DNA from 2 places in the Kribbella sp. NBC_01510 genome. Region 2 is predicted to be linked to the other one. Evidence: predicted binding sites of a transcription regulator. Region 2 holds the regulator's gene; the other holds the start of a gene.
The links. Region 2 encodes HrcA, which represses chaperone genes, less so after heat shock. Its sites were predicted from a motif close to TTGGCACTCGNNNNNNNCGAGTGCCAA; they were not measured.
Positions count from the first base shown of each region.

Region 1 (3,409 bases), 4.1 Mb from region 2:
GGCAGCTGTTCCACCACCTCGTACGCCGACGCCAGCGGGGTCGGCACGAGCTTCGGTGCCGTGACGTAGGCGATGCGCGGATCCAGCAACCACCCGTCGACCGCGGCAGCCACAGCGGTCACCAGCCCAGCTCGCACCACGGCTCCGTCGGGCTCGTAGATGTACTGACCCACCGGACCACTCTCAGCGTCTGGTGCCTCGCTGACGCTGACGCCGGCGGGCAGAAGCGTGGCCCGCCGCGCGACCCCGGCGTACAGCGCGCCAGACCACAGCGCGGCCTCCTTCACCTCACCCGCGTCGCTGACCCACTCCGCCTCGACCCCATCGGGTACGGCGTCATGCGGGATGCCCGGTGCGACCTTCACACACGCAGTCCGCTGCAGGAGCCCAGTGACAAACGACCATGGTGGCGAATAGGCGTTGTGGTCGAATACGCGCCGGCCATCCGCCCGCCGCGCCGGGTCTGCGAACACCACGTCGTACGGTGTGAGCTCAGTCGACTCGGCGTCACCGAGGACAACCTCACCGGGCAGATCGAGAGCGGCCAGGTTGGCGCGGGCCGTGGCTGCGGTCTCCGGATCGCGTTCGACACCAGTGACTCGTAAGCCGGCGCGGGCGGCGCTGATGAGATCGCCGCCGATGCCACAGCCCAGGTCGACCACGCTGGCACCGGGCAACGTTATTGCGATGCGTGCGGCACGGTGCGAACCGACAGTGGTCCGGGTGGCCTGCTCCAGACCGTCCGGCGTGAAGTACATCCGCGCAGCATCGACACCGAACTTGGCGACGGCGCGGTGGCGCAGCGACGCCTGAGTGACGGCAGCAGTCACGAGTGATGCGTCGTACCGCCGCCGGAGCTTCTCGACTAGTTGGAGCTCGCGGCCGGGGTGGTAGTCCGCGCAGGCAGCGGCGAGCACCTCAGCGCCAGGCCCGTCCAGCAACGCGGTGACTGTCACCCCGCAACCTTAGAGGGGACTAGAGCAGCCTTTGCTCCAGCTTTGGGTGGCGGAGGAGTAAAGGCGCCAGTTCATGGCGGAGCGGGTCTTGGGGCCGTAGATGCCGTCCGCCACGAGCTTGTGCTTGCGCTGGACGAGTTTCACCACCGCGCGGGTATTGCTGCCGTAGATGCCGTCGACGGCGAGGTTGGAGCCGTAGCAGAAGTTCAGGTTGCGCTGGAGAACCCGGATTGCGGTGTCGGGGTCGCCGTACACGGTGGAGCCGCGGTGTGGGTCGTCGCCGTACATGAGGTTGCAGGTCGTGCTGGTGCTGCCGTAGATCGAGGGCATCGGGATGCCCCAGCTGCGGTTGACCGGTACGAGCCGCGCCGCGCGGCACTGCGGGAGGGCGGCCGCGGCCTTCGCTTCGGCGTCGGCGGAGGTCCGGGCGGCATCCGTCGCCTGGTCTGCCGCAGTCTGTGGTGCCGGTCCAGCTGCGGGAGCACCGGCGCTGGCGGGCTGGTCCTTCGCGGCGCCGGCGGCGACGACTCTGACAGCGAGCGCGCCGACGGCAGCCAGGATCGCGACAGTACGGCCGGACAGCTTGGGCAGAGACGGGAAGCTGATAGCCATGGCTTCTCCTCGGGGCGGTGCGCCGTTGACAGAACGGTCGCACGCCGACCCCAAATAGGCCCAGCGTTTGACCACATTCCGTGCCTGACCGGTCACCCGCCAGGATGCGGCCAGGAGGTTGCTGCCGGATCAGGTCTGGCACTCGAGTTGACCGAGTGCTAATCGCGGCCTAGATTCGGTGTTGGCACTCTCCACCCGAGGGTGCCAGCGGTCCGGCCTCTGACCCCCGCGACGGCAGGGGAGCGCGACCAGTCTGAACCACTGACAAGCAAATCGACCGTGGAGGTCAGCAAGTGTCGGTCACGATCAAGCCGCTCGAGGACCGTGTCCTCGTCGCGCCGCTCGAAGCCGAGCAGACCACGAAGTCCGGCCTGGTGATCCCGGACACCGCCAAGGAGAAGCCGCAGGAGGGCGAGATCCTCGCTGTCGGCCCGGGCCGGATCGACGACAACGGCAACCGCGTCCCGCTGGACGTCGCCGTCGGTGACAAGGTCATCTACTCCAAGTACGGCGGCACCGAGGTCAAGTACGACGGCCAGGACTACCTGATCCTGGGCGCCCGCGACATCCTCGCAGTCGTCAGCAAGTGACGACCCCAGGGCGTGGGCCCGCGCCCCGGCGGACCCGCCGGGACGTTCCACGCCCTGCCCGCTGTTCCTGACTGACACCGCCCTGGTGCCGACGACCGGTGCCGGGGCGGAGTCGGTCTGAAACAGCGGGACCGGATCCGAACTGCTAACGAAGACATTCAGAGAGGGACTGGTTTTTTCCATGCCGAAGATCCTCGAGTTCGACGAGAACGCGCGGCGCGCGCTGGAGCGTGGCGTCGACAAGCTCGCGAACACGGTGAAGGTGACGCTGGGGCCCAAGGGCCGCTACGTCGTCCTGGACAAGAAGTGGGGCGCCCCGACCATCACCAACGACGGTGTCACCGTCGCCCGTGAGGTCGAGCTGGACGACCCGTTCGAGAACCTTGGTGCGCAGCTGGCCAAGGAGGTCGCCACCAAGACCAACGACATCGCCGGTGACGGCACCACCACCGCGACGGTGCTGGCGCAGGCACTGGTGCACGAGGGCCTGCGGGCCGTCGCCGCCGGGGTCAACCCGATGGGCCTGAAGAAGGGCATCGAGGCGGCCATCGAGGCCGTGTCGGCCAAGCTGATCGAGACCGCCCGGCCGGTGGACGACAAGGGCGACATGGCCCACGTCGCCACCATCTCCGCCCGGGACGCCGAGATCGGCACCCTGATCGCGGACGCGTTCGACAAGGTCGGCAAGGACGGTGTGATCACCGTCGAGGAGTCGAACACCTTCGGTACCGAACTCGAGTTCACCGAGGGCATGCAGTTCGACAAGGGCTACATCTCGCCGTACTTCATCACCGACGCCGAGGCCGGCGAAGCGGTGCTGGAGGACCCGTACATCCTGATCAACCAGGGCAAGATCTCCGCGATCGCGGACCTGCTGCCGCTGCTGGAGAAGGTCGTGCAGTCCGGCAAGACGCTGCTGATCATCTCCGAGGACGTCGAGGCCGAGGCGCTGTCCACCCTGGTGGTGAACAAGATCCGCGGCAACTTCACCTCCGTCGCCGTCAAGGCGCCGGGCTTCGGTGACCGCCGCAAGGCGATGCTGGAGGACCTGGCCGCGCTCACCGGCGCGCAGGTCGTCGCCCCCGAGGTCGGCCTCAAGCTGGACCAGGTCGGTCTTGAGGTGCTCGGCACCGCCCGCCGGATCGTGGTCACCAAGGACAACACCACCGTGGTCGAGGGCGCCGGCAAGTCCGACGACATCGAGGCCCGGGTGAACCAGATCAAGGCCGAGATCGAGCGCACCGATTCCGA
Region 1 covers NZ_CP109418.1:1,105,843-1,109,251, reverse strand. Annotated here, with positions in the region: gene OG558_RS05395 (THUMP-like domain-containing protein) at 1-956, opposite strand, end outside; gene OG558_RS05390 (peptidoglycan-binding protein) at 966-1,568, opposite strand; gene groES (co-chaperone GroES) at 1,862-2,158, shown strand; gene groL (chaperonin GroEL) at 2,340-3,409, shown strand, end outside.
Region 1: the regulator HrcA is predicted to act here: its motif matches at 1,704-1,730, upstream of groES (co-chaperone GroES).

Region 2 (3,409 bases):
GACAAGAACCCGGGCATCCGCGCGCTGTCGCCGCAGGAGCTGTACGCCGCGGACGACGTCGACATCGTGCTCAACCTGACCATCCCCGCCGCCCACGCGCCGGTGCACCAGGCTGCGCTCGAAGCCGGCAAGCACGTGTACGGCGAGAAGCCGCTGGCCGTGGACCGCGCCGCGGCCGAGCCCCTCCTGAAGTACGCCGCTGCCAACAACCTGCGCGTCGGTTGCGCACCGGACACCGTGCTCGGCACCGGCACCCAGACCGCGCGGGCGGTCATCGACCGCGGCGACATCGGCGTACCGCATGCTGCGACTGCGTCCTTCGTCACGCCCGGACACGAGCTGTGGCACCCGGCGCCGGAGTTCTACTACCAGCCCGGCGGCGGTCCGGTCCTCGACATGGGTCCGTACTACATCACCAGCCTGGTCACCCTGCTCGGTCCGGTACGGCGGGTCACCGCGTGGAGCGGTCGGTCGAAGGACGAGCGCAAGATCCACACCGGTCCGCGCGCCGGCGAGACCTTCCCGGTCCAGGTGCCGACGCACGTGACCGGCGTACTGGAGCACGAGTCGGGTGCATTGACCACTGTGTTCATGTCGTTCGACATCTGGGCCACACGGCTGCCGCGGATCGAGGTGCACGGGACCGAGGGCAGTGTGTCGGTGCCGGACCCGAACGGCTTCGACGGCACGGTGGAGATCGCCACGGCCACGAACCGTGACTGGACCGAGGTCCCGGTCAGCGGTGGGTACGCCGGAGCCGGCCGGGGAGTCGGGGTCGCGGACATGGCGCGTGCGCTGCGCACCGGTGAGCCACACCGGGCCGACGGCGCACTGGCCTACCACGTGCTCGACGTACTCGAGTCACTCCTCGAAGCGGCCGCCCAGGACCAGCCGGTGGACGTCGCGAGCACGGTCGGCCGCCCGGCCGCCGTACCGTTGGGGGCGTCGCCCGAGTCCGCCTGAGACCCGTCCCACGCCGCAACGCGTCGGTGCGAGCTACTACGGCTCGGTAGACTGGCACTCTGAGCGCTGGAGTGCCAAGGGTCGACGCTGAGAGAGGGTGGTGCGCGTGCTGGACGACCGCAAGCTGGATGTACTGCGCGCCATCGTCGAGGACTACGTGGCGACCCACGAGCCGGTCGGCTCCAAAACGCTGGTGGATCGGCACAACCTCGGGGTGTCGCCGGCGACCGTGCGCAACGACATGGCCGCGCTGGAGGAGGAGGGGTACATCACCCAGCCGCATACCAGCGCGGGCCGGATCCCGACCGACGCCGGTTACCGGCTGTTCGTGGACAAGCTGAGCACGGTCAAGACGCTGTCCCCGGCGGAGAAGAAGGCGATCACGTCCTTCCTGGCCGGTGCGGTCGACCTGGACGACGTCGTCCGCCGTACCGTCCGGCTGCTCGCTCAGATCACCCGCCAGGTCGCGATCGTGCAGTATCCGTCGCTCAACCGGTCGAGCGTCCGGCACATCGAGGTCGTCACGATGACCCCGCGCCGGCTGCTGCTGGTCCTGATCACCAGTACCGGCCGGGTCGAGCAGCGGATCGTCGAGCCGCCGCACGACGTCGACGAGCAACTGATCGCGGACGTGCGATCGCGGCTGAACACGGCCCTGGCCGGGCAGCGCCTGACCGAGGCGGCGACCTCGCTGGCCGCCGTTCCGGAGGCGTTCCAGCCGTCCGACCGCCACCTGGTGGCGGCCATCGTGACGACCCTGATGGAAGCGTTCACCGACGAGGGCGGCGAGCAGCGGATCGCGGTCGGCGGCGCGGCCAACCTGACCCGGTACGGCGACGACTTCGAGCGCAACGTGAAGCCGGTGCTGGAGGCACTGGAGGAGCACGTCATCCTGCTCAAGCTGCTCGGTGAGGCGACCAACCCGCAGACCCTGACGGTCCGCATCGGGCACGAGAACCCGTACGAGGAACTGGCCACCACCTCGGTGGTCGCGACCGGGTACGGGTCCAAGTCGGAGGCGCTGGCCACGCTCGGCATCGTCGGCCCGACCCACATGGACTATCCGAGCACGATGGGCGCCGTCCGCGCCGTCGCGCGTTACGTCAGCCAGATCCTGGCCGACTCATGACTATCGCTATCAACCCCTGGTCTGGAGTATGAGCACCGATTACTACGCCGTCCTGGGCGTCAGCCGTGACGCCTCACCGGACGAGATCAAGAAGGCGTACCGCAAACTGGCGCGCCAGTACCACCCGGATGTGAACGACTCCGAGGACGCGCACCACAAGTTCCAGGAGATCGGCCGCGCGTTCCAGGTGCTGAGCGACCCGCAGAAGCGGCAGATGCACGATCTCGGTGGTGATCCGTTCGCGACCGCCGGCGCGGGCGGCGGGGCCGGTGGGTTCGGTCAGGCCTTCACCTTCACCGACATCATGGACGCCTTCTTCGGCCAGACCGGCGGGGCGACCCGCGGGCCGCGGCCGCGGACCCGGCGTGGCCAGGACGCGCTGATCCCGCTGCGGATCGACCTCGCCGAGGCGGCGTTCGGGACGACCCGGGAGCTCAAGGTCGACACCGCCGTGCTGTGCCCGACCTGTTCGGGGTCCGGCGCGGCGGCCGGGTCCGAGCCGGTCACCTGCGAGATCTGCCACGGCCGGGGCGAGGTCACCCACACGCAGCGGTCGTTCCTCGGTGAGGTGCGGACCATGCGGCCGTGCCCGAACTGCCGCGGCTACGGCACGACCATCCCGAACCCGTGCGTCGAGTGCGCCGGCGACGGTCGTGTCCGGTCCCGCCGTACCGTCACCGTGAAGATCCCCGGCGGCGTCGACAGCGGCACCCGGGTGCAGCTGTCCGGCCAGGGCGAGGTCGGCCCCGGTGGCGGCCCGGCCGGCGACCTGTACGTCGAGATCGAGGTCGAACCGCACGACATCTTCACCCGCAACGGCGACGACCTGCACTGCACCGTCACGCTGCCGATGACGGCGGCGGCGCTCGGCACCACGATCGACCTGCCGACCCTCGAGGGCGAGACGACCCCGCTGGAGATCCGGCCGGGCACGCAGTCCGGCACCGCGCAGACGCTCACGGCCCGCGGTGTCCCGCGGCTGCGGCACGCGGGGCGCGGCGACCTGATCGTCCAGGTGATCGTCGAGACCCCGACCAAGCTCGACGACTCGCAGGCCGACCTGCTCCGGCAACTCGCCGAGTCCCGTGGCGAGGAGCGCCCGCAAGGCCATGTCCAAGCCACCCACAAGGGCGTCTTCGGCCGCCTCCGCGACGCCTTCGGCGCCCACTAGATGGGAGTCGCGGTCTTCTTCGCCGAGAAGCTGGACGGCGACGAGCTGACCCTGGAAGGAACCGAAGGCCGGCATGCGGCCGTGGTTCGGCGGATCGGGCCCGGCGAGCGGGTTCGGTTGACCGATGGGCGCGGGGCCTGGGCCGA
Region 2 covers NZ_CP109418.1:5,255,065-5,258,473, forward strand. Annotated here, with positions in the region: gene OG558_RS26485 (Gfo/Idh/MocA family protein) at 1-963, shown strand, start outside; gene hrcA (heat-inducible transcriptional repressor HrcA) at 1,070-2,092, shown strand; gene dnaJ (molecular chaperone DnaJ) at 2,121-3,263, shown strand; gene OG558_RS26500 (16S rRNA (uracil(1498)-N(3))-methyltransferase) at 3,264-3,409, shown strand, end outside.